Regions from separate parts of the Priestia sp. TSO9 genome, predicted to be linked through region 1. Evidence: riboswitches for the same ligand, from Rfam matches in the RefSeq annotation. Region 1 holds a riboswitch; the other holds the start of a gene.
What was found. A riboswitch is a leader RNA that binds a small molecule or an ion and turns the genes downstream of it on or off. The one in region 1 is predicted to bind FMN.
Positions count from the first base shown of each region.

Region 2: another riboswitch for FMN. It lies ahead of LJC66_RS22150 (ECF transporter S component); the one in region 1 lies ahead of ribE (riboflavin synthase).

Region 1 is NZ_JAJEKD010000009.1:682,043-689,627, forward strand. Features, by position in the region: gene LJC66_RS06180 (YkvI family membrane protein) at 315-1,349, shown strand; FMN riboswitch at 1,457-1,607, shown strand; gene ribE (riboflavin synthase) at 1,885-2,544, shown strand; gene LJC66_RS06190 (bifunctional 3,4-dihydroxy-2-butanone-4-phosphate synthase/GTP cyclohydrolase II) at 2,561-3,754, shown strand; gene ribH (6,7-dimethyl-8-ribityllumazine synthase) at 3,846-4,316, shown strand; gene LJC66_RS06200 (hypothetical protein) at 4,762-5,634, shown strand; gene glcT (glucose PTS transporter transcription antiterminator GlcT) at 5,766-6,614, shown strand; gene ptsG (glucose-specific PTS transporter subunit IIBC) at 6,886-7,585, shown strand, end outside.
Region 2 is NZ_JAJEKD010000015.1:1,349,676-1,357,260, forward strand. Features, by position in the region: gene LJC66_RS22135 (RecQ family ATP-dependent DNA helicase) at 1-616, opposite strand, end outside; gene LJC66_RS22140 (YpbB family protein) at 640-1,689, opposite strand; gene LJC66_RS22145 (ferredoxin) at 1,947-2,195, shown strand; gene LJC66_RS22150 (ECF transporter S component) at 2,274-2,849, opposite strand; FMN riboswitch at 3,004-3,146, opposite strand; gene serA (phosphoglycerate dehydrogenase) at 3,446-5,020, shown strand; gene LJC66_RS22160 (peptidoglycan DD-metalloendopeptidase family protein) at 5,052-5,741, opposite strand; gene LJC66_RS22165 (ATP-binding protein) at 5,911-7,585, opposite strand, start outside.

The DNA.
Region 1 (7,585 bases):
TAAATAGAAAGAATACTTATTTAATAATTTATCTGATTTTTAGAAATTATACAACAGTAAATTGTGAATTTCCAGCAAATATTGAGGAAAATTTAAAAGCTAAAGGGAAAATATCCGTATATTTTGTTTGAAAATGACTATTATGTTAGGGGTTAAGGAGTTTATTGTGAGAAATACAAAAAGAAAATAAAAAAGAAAAAATAAACGAAAAGGCACAAGCGCCGGGATATGCGTAGATTTACACGTAAAAAGGCTCGTCTTTTTTTAACCGTTTCTACATATAGTGAACTATGAAGGGTAGAAGGGTGATGGGCATGAAAAGGTGGAAACTCACGCTGCAGGTTGCTGCTACGTATGTAGGCACCGTTGTAGGAGCCGGTTTTGCAACAGGCAAGGAAATCGTTCAATTTTTTACACAGTACGGGGAACTTGGAATGGTTGGAATTTTGGTCAGCGGCTTGTTTTTTATTTGGCTAGGTTCGAAAATGATGCTGCTTTCGCACGCAATAGGGGCTTCTTCTTATCAGCAGCTTAATACATATTTATTTGGTGATGTGCTTGGAAAAGCGGTAAACGGTGTAATGATTGTCATTTTATTTGGAGTAACTTCAGTCATGCTAGCGAGTACGGGAGCAATAGGAAAAGAACAGTTCGGGCTGTGGCCTCCTGTTGGGATGATTTTTACAATTGTTTTAACTTATATATTTATCGCAAGAGGAATTAACGGTATTTTAATGGTTAATTCTCTTGTTGTGCCGATGATGCTTTCATTTGCTTTTATCATCTTTGTGCCAAATATCAGCTATTTCTCACTGATTCAAACGAAGCCGGATTTAATGCTCGTCACGCAGTGGAAGTGGGCGGTTAGTCCCTTTTTATATATTTCCCTAAATCTAGCTTTGGCTCAGGCCGTTTTGGTTCCATTAGGAAGCTCCGTGAAAGATAGGAGCGTGATTAAAAAAGGGGCCGTAATAGGAGGATGTGTACTTACGTTTATGCTTGTTTCTACTCATCTTGCCCTTTCCAATTTGCCTTATTCATTTCAACTTGATATTCCGATGAGTGCCGTTGTTAAAAATATCTCAGCGTGGGTGAATGTTTTATTTACGGTAGTTGTGTTAGGGGAGATTTTTACTACATTGATTGGAAATGTATTTGGAATCGCTAAGCAGCTTCAGTCATTTCTTCCCCTGAATGACAAACAAGCTTTTGCGTTTATTATCTTGGCTTGCTTTATTATTGGGCAATTCGGATATGCCCAGCTTCTTGAGTTTTTGTATCCGATATTTGGCTATATTGGACTAGCTTTTGTATGGATGCTATGTATTAAAAAAGAAAAAATAAGCTAAAAGCTGGATTTTAAAGAATAGATGTGAAAAAACGAAGTTAAATGATGTGACAAGTCGATTTTACTTTGCTATAATGTAAAACAAATGAGACTCTAGCAGTCGAATATATTATCCTTCGGGGTCGGGTGTAAGTCCCAACCGGCGGTGATAAAGCGTATGCTTTTAAGCCCGTGACCCGTTTTCATATGATGTATGTTAGCGGTGGATCTAGTTAAAATCTAGAGCCGACAGTAAAAGTCTGGATGGGAGAAGGATCAGGAAGCACAGTTGTTTTTTTGTGTTGAATTAATAAGGGACACGCTTGCTTTTTTAAAGCTACCCTTGTTTTTGTACACAAAATATAACTGTTTATTTCGTATACAATTAGCGGAATTTTGCATAGATAAAACTGATTCAGCTCAGCCGACCCCTTGGACATTTGTTCAAGGGGCTTTTTTATTTTCAGTGGTTGGGGGAAAGATAAATATGAAAAAAAAGCAGCTGCTATTTCAAAACGGTATAAGAAGTTGGAATAGCGCCAAAGCAGGTGAAGAAAATGTTCACAGGTATCATTGAAGAAATTGGAAAAATAAAACGTATTCAAAAGGCCACAGAAGCAATTGTTCTTACGATTGATGCGAAGACCGTGTTAGAAGATGTGAACTTAGGGGACAGTATTTCAGTTAACGGCGTGTGTTTAACCGTAACGGCTTACTCTCAAAATGAATTTACGGTCGATGTCATGCCGGAGACGATTAAAGCAAGTACCCTTCAGCTTCTAACCGTTGGATCACGTGTTAACTTAGAGAGGGCGATGGCTGCAAATGGCCGGTTTGGAGGGCATTTCGTTAGCGGACACGTTGATGGAATTGGAACCATTGTCAGCAAAACACGCAAAGGAAATGCCTTTTATTATGAAATTCAAGTCGATCCTGAACTTCGTGAATTTATGATGTTAAAAGGATCTGTTTCCGTAGACGGAACAAGTCTTACTATTTTTGATGTCAGCAACCAATCATTTACTATTTCTCTTATTCCTCATACGGTGCTTCACACGGTCGTTGGAGACAAACAGCGAGGAGACAAAGTGAATATCGAATGCGATATGTTAGCTAAATATATGCATCAGATGATGACAAATAAGTCAACCCCTGGGGCCTCGAATCGTTCAGGTAACATGAAGGATTTATTGCAGCAGCATGGTTTTACAAATTAACAGTGAGGTGAAAGAGATGTTTCATAAAGTAGAAGAAGCCATTGAAGAGTTAAAAAAGGGAAAAGTGGTTATTGTATGCGATGATGAAGATCGAGAAAACGAAGGAGATTTTATTGCATTAGCCGAAAAAACGACGCCTGAGGTTATTAACTTTATGGCTACTCATGGAAGAGGATTAATTTGTACACCTGTTAATGAAGAAATTGCACATAAATTGAATCTTCACCCGATGGTAGCGAACAATACGGATGTACATGGAACAGCATTTACAGTAAGTATTGATCATATTTCAAGTACAACAGGTATCAGTGCATACGAACGCTCTGCTACCGTTATGGCTCTTGTGAATGAAGCGACGGTAGCAAGTGATTTTCAACGCCCAGGACATATTTTCCCATTGATTGCAAAAGACGGGGGCGTTCTCCAGCGTGCAGGTCATACAGAGGCTGCTGTTGATTTAGCAGTATTAGCAGGAGGAAAGCCTGCGGGTGTTATTTGTGAAATTATGAATGAAGATGGAACAATGGCACGCGTACCGGATTTAACAAAAATTGCAGAGCAATTTGATTTAAAAATGATCACAATAAAAGATTTGATTGCCTACCGCCGCAAACATGACCAGCTTATTAGCCGTGAAGTAGAAGTGAGCTTACCTACTGCATTTGGTGAGTTTAAAGCTGTAGGATATACAAATAAACTTGATAATAAAGAACATGTGGCTCTTATCAAAGGCGATATTGATCATAATAGCCCCGTTCTCGTTCGCGTTCACTCTGAGTGTTTGACTGGAGATGTGTTTGGTTCTGAACGCTGCGACTGCGGTCCTCAGCTTCACGCAGCTCTTACGCAAATTGAAGAAGAAGGACGCGGCATTCTGCTGTATATGCGTCAAGAGGGCAGAGGGATTGGCTTATTAAATAAGCTAAGAGCATATAAGCTGCAGGAAGAAGGATACGATACGGTAGAAGCGAATGAAAAACTCGGGTTTGCGGCAGATTTACGAGAGTATGGAATCGGTGCTCAAATCTTAAAAGACCTTGGAGTCAAACAAATGAAGCTTTTAACGAATAACCCTCGTAAAATTACCGGGCTAAAAGGCTACGACCTTGAAGTGGTCGAGCGAGTGCCTCTTCAAATGCCGGCAGTGGATGCTAATAAAAAATACTTAGATACAAAAGCTAAAAAATTAGGTCATTTATTACATTTATAATTTTACACTTTTTTTCGTTATAACAAGTGAAGCTAATTCATGAAAAGAAATGTAAATAACTATATATTAATACTAGCAGGAGGAACAAAAGATGAATCATTTATATGAAGGAAATTTAGTAGGCACAGGATTAAAAATTGGAATCGTGGTAGGGCGTTTTAATGAATTTATTACAGGCCGTTTACTTAGTGGAGCAGAAGATGCGCTCAAACGTCACGGCGTAGCTGATGAAGACGTAGACGTGGCTTGGGTGCCGGGCGCTTATGAAATCCCATTAATCGCCAAAAAATTAGCTGAATCTAAAAAATATGATGCAGTGATTACGCTAGGAACCGTTATTCGAGGAGCTACTCCACACTTTGATTTTGTATGTAATGAAGTAGCAAAAGGCGTTGCATCTCAAAGCTTACAAACAGGCGTGCCAATTATCTTTGGTGTATTAACGACTGAAACAATTGAGCAAGCAATTGAACGTGCAGGAACAAAAGCAGGAAATAAAGGATGGGAAGCTGCAGCATCAGCTATCGAAATGGCTAACCTTTCAAAAATGATTGAAGGATAATAGATACGATTTCAGTTTTTATAAGCTGAAGAGTTAAAAGAGGCTGAAACAAAAGTATGTTAGTTGAAGGAAGATCCGAACGATTCATCGTTCGGATCTTTTCATTAGTAGAGTGAACGTAGGTTTCATTTATATGGTGGCTTCTAACTGTAGATTAAAGTCTAAGGCAAAGACTCCTGCGGGAAAAGCGGAAGAAGTGTGACCCCGCAGAAGAAGCGTAAACGACGAGGAGGCTCAGCGGCCGCCTGCGGAAAGCCAAGTCTTGCACGGAACTCAACTGCCGTGTAAAAAGCGATTCATACTATCTCATGTATCCCGTTTGTTCGCCTTTAGATTGGATTGATGTAGTTATGTCTCAAGCTCTTTTGAATAGAAGCTAGCTATGTATAATTTGGCTAAAACGTCTTACTCTAAGTAATAATTAGGTCGTAAAAGGGAGACGTCTATGCCTCATTATACTGCTTTTTTTGCATTGATTATTATCAGCACAGCCGTTTTGCTTACAGTATTCATACGTAAAAAAGATAAAAAGCTAGTCGTTTTGCTTTTTTTTATCATTGGAATGGCTTATGTACTAGAATATGTTGTATTTGTGTTGTTTGAAAGTTACGATTACGATCCTGATTTTATGACTAATGAATACTTTGATAATTTGTTCGGGTCCTTAACTTCTCAAGCGTTTGCTTTTCCAATCATGGCTATGGTGGTAGCTGCTTATCAATTAAAATTTCGCTATATTTTAATTATTTCAGCTATGTTTATGGGGATTGAAGAATTATTTTTACACTGGGATATTTATACACATCACTGGTGGAAAACAGTCTATACAGGCGCTTTAATGACTATAGGCTTTAGCATTTCAAAGATTTGGTATGTATGGCTAACAGAACGCTATATGACATTTGTGCATTACGCTACATTTTTTCTCGGGATGCTCGCCATTACTTCTACTATTATGTTTATGCTGTTAGCATGTTTTCATAATAATTGGTTTTATACAGGATGGTTTGCGTCGGCTACTCATGATTCCGTAAATGCAACGATGATTTACGTTTGTGTTGTTACGATTCTCCTCGTTTGGAGTGTAGCCAAAGAATTTTTTGTTGGAGCTGCAATGATTATAGCGGGGCTGCGTATAGTAGATATTTTACTGATTCACTATGGGGTTTTGCTGGTATCTATTACCACTTCACTTGTTCTTTTTACGCTTCTACAAGCGGGTGCATTCATTCTGAGCGTTATGCTTCAAAACTTTATTATGAAAAATTGTTATGGGACGAGCAAAAAAGACGTTGCGTTTCCAGCGAAGAACTACTAAGATAATACGTAACTCAAATAGTTTAGTTCAATAATATTTGAAACAAAGAAAAATGAATTGACGGTTATGCGTATTATTTGTAAGATAGGAAAGCAAATAATAGAAAGCCGAAACAGGGGAGTGAAGGATTCGTGAAAGAGTCCTTTTTTGTAGAAAAGGTACTTAATAATAATGTATTAATTGCTAAACACCTTACCTATGATGAAGTTGTGCTAATTGGGAAAGGAATAGGGTTCAATAAGAAAAAAGGCGATGAAATCGATGCAAAAGCCGTGGAGAAAATGTTTTTGTTAAAGAGTGAAGAAGAGCAAGAACAGTACAAGCAGCTTTTAGCGCAAGTGGATGAAGACGTGATTGAAATGATGAATGATATTGTAACGCACATTCAAAAGCGTGTTAACATTCCTTTGAATGAGCATATACACATTTCATTGACGGATCATATCGCGTTTGCGATAAAACGTTTTCAGCAGGGAATGGGGCTTAAAAATCCATTTTTACTTGAAACAAAAGCTTTATATCCAGAGGAATATACGATTGCGTCTGAAGTGGTAGAAATTATTAGTCGCAAAATAGGCGTGCAGCTTCCAGTAGGAGAGATTGGTTTTATTGCGCTTCATATCCACAGTGCGCTGACTGAAAAAAACCTGCTTGAAGTGAATCAAGACTCGCAGCTTATTCAAACGATTATTAATGTGATTGAAGAATCGCTTCATCTGCAGGTAGACAAAGAATCTGTGCACTATATGAGGTTGATTCGTCATTTGCATTTTGCGATTGATCGAGTAAAAACAGGAGAAAAAATAGAAGAGCCAAAAAAAATTGCTTTGCTATTGAAAGAAGAATATCCCCTGTGTTACAATGTGTCTTGGAAAGTGATAAAAGTAATGCAGCAAGCGTTACATTTACCTGTGTATGAAGCAGAAGCCGTTTACTTAACGATGCATCTGCAGCGACTTATAACAAAAACGGATTTATAAAATCATTTCAATACGTGTTACTGATACGATCAGGCATGAGTGAGAAATGAAGCGATGTGTAATTGGATGAGTGTATCCATTTATCGTTTCTTTTTCCTCATGCCTTTTTTTGTTATAAGAAAGCGCAATCATTTAAAGCTTAGGCTTCAGGACACCAGGAGATGTAATGAATTTTCTAGTTAAAGAAAACGTTTTATGAAAGCGCGTTAATGATTCACGTATCAAATAAATAGCTTGTTGCACACTAAGTATATAAAAGGGGGTAAACGCCATGTTCAAAAAGCTTTTTGGCGTCTTACAAAAAGTTGGTAAAGCACTTATGCTACCGGTTGCGATTTTACCGGCAGCAGGTATTTTATTAGGCTTCGGTACAGCGTTTCAAAATGAAACATTATTAGACTTATTACCAGCCTTAAATGCAGATTGGTTCCAGCTCATTGCTCACGTAATGGCTAATGCCGGCGACATTATTTTTGGTAATTTACCGCTATTGTTTGCCGTTGGGGTAGCCGTTGGATTAGCTGGCGGTGATGGAGTAGCAGGAATTGCGGCCATTGTTGGTTATTTAATTATGAACGTAACAATGGGTACAGTAAAAGGGTTAGATACATTAGACGCAGTAGAATTTAGCAAGTTATTGAAGGAAAGCCCAGCATATGCAAGTGTACTAGGTATTCATACACTGCAAACGGGAGTATTCGGTGGTATTATCATCGGGGTACTTGCAGCTTCAATGTATAATCGATTCTTTAATATTGATTTACCAGCATATTTAGGTTTCTTTGCTGGAAAACGTTTTGTTCCAATTGTAACTGGAGTTTCAGCTATTATCGTAGGGTTAGTTATGGTAGTAGTATGGCCAGTAATTCAAAGTGGTCTGAACACTTTCTCAACAAATATGATTGATTCAAACTTAACCTTATCAGCATTTATCTTTGGGTTAATTGAACGTTCATTAATTCCATTTGGGC
Region 2 (7,585 bases), on a different contig from region 1:
CTTTCATCGCAATATTACTTCGATTCATGGAATAGATGTGCTCGTTGACAGCAGGAAGCGATAAGTAGCGCTTAATATCTTCCACTACTTCCCTAGTCGCAGTTCCCGTTAGTGCCAGACATAGCGGACTGCCAAGTTCCTTCCATATATCTCCTAGCTGTAGATAATCTAAACGAAAATCATGTCCCCACTGAGAAATACAGTGCGCCTCGTCCACAACGAAAAGGCCTACCTTTGCCTGCTTTAATGCTTCTACTACAAAACCATTTTGCAAAATTTCAGGAGATGCATAAATAAAACGATAAAAAGCTAAATTTTTTAGCGCTCGTTGTTTTTCTTCTTGTTGTAGGAAACTATTTAAGGCAATAACTCGCTTTTCTCCGCTTGCCTTTAGTTGTTGAACTTGATCTTCCATCAGTGAAATTAAAGGAGATACAATCAGCACCGGTCGGTTCAACAAATAAGCTGGGAGCTGATAGCACAATGATTTCCCTGTTCCTGTAGGAAGAACCGCTAACACATTATGACCTGTTAAAATATCTTGAATAATCTCTTTTTGTCCTAGTCGAAATTGGCTATAGCCAAATTGTTTCTGTAGAAGTTGTTCTATCTTCACATCAAACACCACTTTTTTTAGTATCAGGTAAAATGTTTTGCTAATACGAGACGAATCTGAAAATAGGTAACGTCGTCTTTTACTTCTTCTTTTATCACCTTTAATTTATTTGTCCGCAAACCTTCAAAGGCTGCGATAATTTTTTCCTGCTGCTTAGGCGATACGTATGCATCGATTGAAAAAGATGGAACAAACAGAGCTAATTCTGCAATATGATCTTCAATGGTACTTTCTTTTAAACGCCTTATATAAGCAATTTCTTCAAGCGTCTTGCCTTTTTGAAGCCAGCTATACGTTTTTAACGTCGAGCTTGTCAAAGGCAATTCTAAATATAGATCACGTAAAAAAGAAGAAAGCACGTGAAAGCTTTCATTATTTTTACTCACTTTTTCAATGATATGGTGAATAACCCCTAAAAGTTGAATATGAACATAATGCTCATCGAGTTCATATTGATATGCTAACTGATTTTTTGTAAAGCCGACTCTTTGGTATCCAGTCAGCTGCAAAACAAAAAGAGACGCATCCCGTTCCGTACAATCTTTCAAGCACGTTCGGAGCTCCTTGAATAGCTCGGCGGCTAACTCTTGACGCGTTTGCTTTTGAGACATAATATACGTTTTGACCCATTGAATGACCTCAGGATTTTTGGAGATGGGTAAAAACCCTTTTTGAAAATACTGTAGGTTTGATAAGGTCTGAATGAACAAAGTGATTCTTGCTAAAAATAATTGAGTACTGCTTGCGAATTTCCATCCGTCTAAAGCTGGATGAAAGGGTCGAGCCGTCAGTTCATCTTCAAGGCGTGCTTGTCCCTTATCTGTCATCACATACTTTTGATTTTCAGTTTCTTCAATATACTGCTGTTCTTTTAAATATGCAACGCAGGTTTCAAAAGACCGTTTATCTAAGTAAACAAATGACTGAAAAAGAAACGAAATTCCAAAAAATTTTCCGTCTTGAATCGTTTGAGCTGACTTTTTACCTGTTAATAAATGATAAATACCATAGGCGGTTCGCTCACCTTTTAACTGTTTTATACAAAATAAAATGCTAACTTGAATATAATTCAAAGGTGTCAACTTCCTTTCTCATTCATTGTACCAAAAGTGACCAATAGCATGTGAGATAAAGGCTTTTCAGCTCTTTCCTTTATGTATCAAAACGTTTGGGTAAGTGAAGAAACCTTGATTTGATAAGCATTCTCAGTGACTTTTCTATTGAAAAGTTTTATAAATCATTTTACAATGAATAAGGAGAAATTTCACTCTTGATTCGCGAAGAGATTATATAATGAGAAATTTTCGAACACTTTACAGGAGGTCTTGTTATGCCAAAATATACAATTGTTGATAAAGATACTTGCATCGCATGCGGCGCTTGCGGAGCAGCAGCACCAGACATTTATGATTATGATGATGAAGGTATTGCATTCGTAACATTAGATGATAACCAAGGTGTAGTAGAAATTCCAGAAGATCTAGAAGATGATATGATGGATGCAATGGAAGGCTGCCCTACGGATTCAATTCGCGTAGCGGATGAAAAATTCGAAGGCGATGCTAATAAATTCGAATAAGTATTGAGCAAACCTGTAGTGTACATGCTGCAGGTTTTTTTATATATAAAAATCGCTCTCACCGGGAGAGCGATTGAATTAAACAGCAATGCGACGTGTGATCCATTGCTTCATTTTTGAAAACAATAAGACAAAGATAACCCCTGTTGCTGCTCCTTTTATTAAGTTAAACGGCAAAATACCTGCAACGATATATTGACGTGCTTGTTCACTAGACATTTCTGGCGATTGCAAGAAGATTGTATACGCTGGTAAGAAGACATAATAATTTAAGACAGCCATGAGTACCGTCATTACCACCGTACCCGTAACCAAACCTATCGTTACGCCTTTAGCCGTTTTAAATCGGTTGAACATATATGATACAGGAAGAACGAACAGCAAACCAGCCACAAAGTTCGCCACTTGACCAACTGGAACCCCTGTAGCACTTCCTTGAATTAAATAATTCAATAAATTTTTTATTCCTTCTACTATAACAGCAGCCATCGGTCCAAATATAAGTGCTGCTACGAGTGCAGGAATTTCGCTAAAATCAATTGTTAAAAACGGAGGCAATCCAGGAATTGGAAAATTAATCATCATTAAAATATAAGCAATACTACTTAACATTCCTAGTATGACCAGCTTTTGAGTTTTCTTACTTTGTTGCATCTTGCCTCTCTCCTTCTTTGTGATCCACTCTTCAAAGAAGAAAGGTTCAACTTTATATCCCCACGCAAAAACCTCCCAACAAATGATTCGTTGAGAGGAGACATGGCAGGCATATTTAATAAACGTTCATCACATTAGGTTTTGAACGCTGAACCTCCACCTTCTCCCATCCAGACTGTACTGTCGGCTTTGGAATTTCACCAAATCTGCTCGTATGTATTACATATAAGCTCGCGGGCTCAAAACAATTTGTTTTTTACCGCCGGTCGGGAATTTCACCCTGCCCCGAAGATAGACCAATATTTAATTATGAATTTATTATATGTTATCTCGAATTAAAAGTAAATAAAGAAGTTCTTTAATTCCTATTAATTTGATGTATTTTATAAACTTCATTTCTGTTTTTATATGTAAAATAAGGAAATAAGTGCATAACAAACAGCAATATGACATATTTATAGTTTCAATTTTACGTTTATAATGGCGTATTTGATAACTAATCGTAAAGTTTAAAAAATATAATTGACAGAATTTTTTTAACATGGTAAATTATCAAATATTTGATGATAGTAAAATCCAAGGGAGATGTTCACGTCATGTATAATGTATTAGTAGCTGATTCAATTAGCAATGAAGGTCTTGCTCCACTACTTGAAGCTCCTCATGTGAATCTTACGCGAAAAAAAGTTGAAGAAGTTGAGAATGATTTGCATACGTACGATGCGCTTTTAGTACGGAGTGCTACGACGGTTACAGAGGATTTGCTGGCAAAAATGCCGAATTTAAAAATTGTTGCCCGTGCTGGAGTAGGTGTCGATAATATTGATATTGAAGCCTCAACCAAACGAGGGGTTGTCGTTATTAATGCGCCGAACGGAAATACCATTTCAACGGCGGAACATACATTTGCTATGATGGCTAGCTTGCTTCGGCATATTCCCCAAGGAAATGCTTCAGTTAAAGCGCGCGAATGGAACCGCTCAGCATTTGTTGGAACAGAGCTTAATCGCAAACACCTGGGCATTATCGGATTTGGACGAATTGGCTCAGAGCTTGCCAAACGCGCAAAAGCCTTCAATATGAGCGTTCACGTTTACGATCCTTTTTTAACATCTTCCCGAGCTGAAAAGCTAGGCGTAGAACTATTATCCCTGGATGAATTACTAGCAGCAGCGGATGTTATTACCGTGCACACTCCCCTTACGAAAGAAACAAAGGGATTGCTGAATCATGACACGTTAGCCAAAACAAAGAAGGGCGTGTTTTTATTAAACTGTGCACGCGGCGGGATCATTGATGAAAAAGCCCTAGTTCATTATCTAGAAATTGGCCATGTTCAAGGTGCAGCTATTGACGTATTTGAAGTTGAGCCGCCGATTGATAACCCTTTGTTACATTTTGATCAAGTTATTACAACTCCCCATTTAGGAGCTTCTACAAAAGAAGCCCAGCTTAACGTTGCTGAAGACGTGGCACATGATGTTTTGCGTTTTCTAGAAGGTAATCCTGTAAGCTCATCCATTAATTTACCGACGCTTTCTAAAGAAGTTTTTGAAAAAATTCAGCCGTTTACGAGCCTTACTAAACAAATGGGAGCTATTTTATCTCAATGCATGCGAGAACCTGTTCAGCATATCTCTATCTCCTACGGAGGCACAGTGACGGATTTGGAAACCACTTATATTACACGGAGCTTATTATCAGGCTTTTTAACTCATCGTATCGACTCACCTGTTAACGAAGTCAACGCTTCTATGATTGCCAAAGAACGAGGAATTACATTTGGTGAAAAAACATCGGAAGATACGCAAGGATATTCCAATATGATTGACGTTACCGTAACAGGCGAACAGCGTACATTTACCATTACGGGCACCTATATAGCAGGCTATGGACCTCGAATTGTTAATATTGATTCGTTTGATATTGATTTTTATCCGGAAGGACATCTTCTTTATATCCGTCACAGTGATCAGCCCGGAGTTATTGGAAGTGTAGGAAAAGTACTTGGAGATTTACGTATTAACATTGCTACCATGCAGGTAGGCCGTAAGCAAAAAGGCGGAGAAGCTATTATGATGCTTACGTTTGATAAACTTTTAGATGACTCTGTCATCTCTTCGTTAAAACAAACAAGCGAAATTGTGACCATACAGCGTATTGAATTGTGACATTGAAAAAAGAGCCTTAGCGGCTCTTTTTTTATGGACTTATTTTTAACACTTGTCCTGCATTTAACATCGTATTTTCTAAATGATTCCACTTTCTTAGCTGATCCATATCTACTTCATATTTGACTGCGAGCTCAGATAATGTATCTCCTTGATGGATAAGAATACAGTTATCAGAAGTCTGATGTAACTGCTGAAAAACCGTGGCAGCTAAATCGCTTTTTACGTATGCCGATAGTTTTTGCTTGTCCAATTTGGCAAGTGGGTTTACTGCATTGGTTTTATCCGGATTCCAACTTCCTTGATGAACTTCAAAATGCAAATGTGCACCTGAAGATCGCCCTGTATTGCCAACTCGTCCAATGTTTTGACCTGCCGCTACACGATTTCCTTCTGTAACAAAACGTTCCTCTAGATGAGCATAGACCGTTTCGTATCCATTTGTTTGTTTGATAAAAACAACCTGTCCATATGTATTTGAATAATAAGAGCGGCTCACCACTCCTTTTGCAACAGCATACACCTGTGTACCAACAGGTGCTGCTATATCAATTCCAAAGTGCTTGGCGTGACGTGAACCAAATATATCAGTTAAGACTCCTTCAACCGGCCACTCCCACTGCTTCTCTTCTGCTTTTACCATTTGCCCGCCCAAAAATAAAAGACCTATACACAATCCCATCACTAATACAACCAATATTCTTCTTAACACGTCAATCATGAAGAAAGAACCTCCTATGTAGATCATTGCACACAAAACATACTATATGCCAATTCCTTCTCTTTTAGACTTGTTTATAGAAAAAATAAAGAGATGTGATTCTCCACTGAATCACATCTCTTTGTTATTCTTATTATTTCAGACGAACAAACTGTTATTTAGCATGTGTTTACTTTGGCAGTTTGATAAAGAAAGTTGTTCCTTCATTTAATTCACTTTCAACCGCAATGATCCCTTGATGTGCCTCCACGATATTTTTGGCGATTGCAAGCCCAAGACCAGTTCCTGACTTCCCTCTCGTTCTGGCTTTATCCGCTTTATAAAATCGTTCAAATACAAATGGAAGATCTTCTTTCGGAATGCCTGCTCCTGTATCTTGAACAGAAAGATGGATTTCGGATTGACTTTTATCAAGATGCAGCTTTACTTCTCCGTAGTCATCCGTATGACGAATAGCATTATCAATTAAGTTTGTCAGCACTTGTTCCATACGGTCTGAATCAATCATCGCTTCAAATTCATCTTCTATTTTTCCATTAAGAGACAGTTTAATATGTTTTTCTTTAGCTAACCCTTGAAACTTACGCAAAACACGTTCTGTAAATTCAACCATTGCTACAGATTCTAAGTGAAGCTGCACATGTCCCGCTTCCATTCGCGCCAAATCTAAAAGTTCATTTACAAGCCGGCCCATACGGAGTGATTCATCATAAATCACCTGTGCAATTTCTTTCTTTTCTTCATCCGTACTTGCAATATCGTCAATAATAGCTTCACTATAACCTTGAAGCATAGAAATAGGTGTACGTAATTCATGAGATACATTTGCAATAAAATCTTTTCTCGATTTATCAAGTTTACGCTCTTCAGACATATCCCGTAGTACAGCTACAGCACCGCGAATTTTCGTTTGATTATAGAGCGGTGACATTAAAATGACCCACGTTTTCCCTTGAATTTTTAATTCTGCACTTCGCTCTGTTTCAGTCTCTACTACCGTTTGAAACAAATGGACGACGTTTGCTGGAAGTTCAGGCACCTGCTGGTTGTTGACATCCTGCTCGTAATACCAAGTCTGAAGAAAATGCTCCGCTGGGGGGTTGGTAATTAAAATCGATCCGTCTCTACTAAACGTAATAACACCGTCTGCCATACTGCTTAAAATACTTGAAAGCTGCTCTTTTTCCTGATTAAGCGCATTGAGGTTAAACTTTAACTGCCTGCCCATTTGATTAAAAGCAATCGCTAACTCTCCAATTTCATCGTGAGTTAAAATAGGTACTTTTGTATCAAAGTTGCCTTTTGTTACTTCAAATGCCGCCTGCCTCATTTTTCTAAGAGGCGCTGTAATTCGAGTAGATAAGAAAAAAGCAAAGATAGTAGTTAAAATAATAGCAATACCTGCAGCCAATAAAATGAACTTAGTCGTATATTGAGCGGGCTCTTCAATTTCAGAAAGAGATTGATACAAATAAACGCCGCCTGTCGGTTTGTTATCTTTCATTAAAGGTACGCCGACAACAAACATTAAAGGCTCATCACTCGTGTCTTTCTTTGTGGTCATGTACATTTTTTCCCGTATTACTTTACCTTTTTCAACCACTTGATTTAGCTGATCGTTTTGCTTCACAATGGCCGAAATAGCTTTCTTATTTTCTTTATCAGGATGTGTGGAATGCCAATAAAAATCGTTATCTTGAACAATAACTACACTTGCTTGGTCTGCAAGTTCACGAGCAATGGATAGTCCTAATTTTTCATCGTCCGTTTCCTGCACAATGGTAGAGATTTTAGCAGCCGTTTTAGTTAAACGGTTTTCTGCATCTACAACATGATAATTTTCA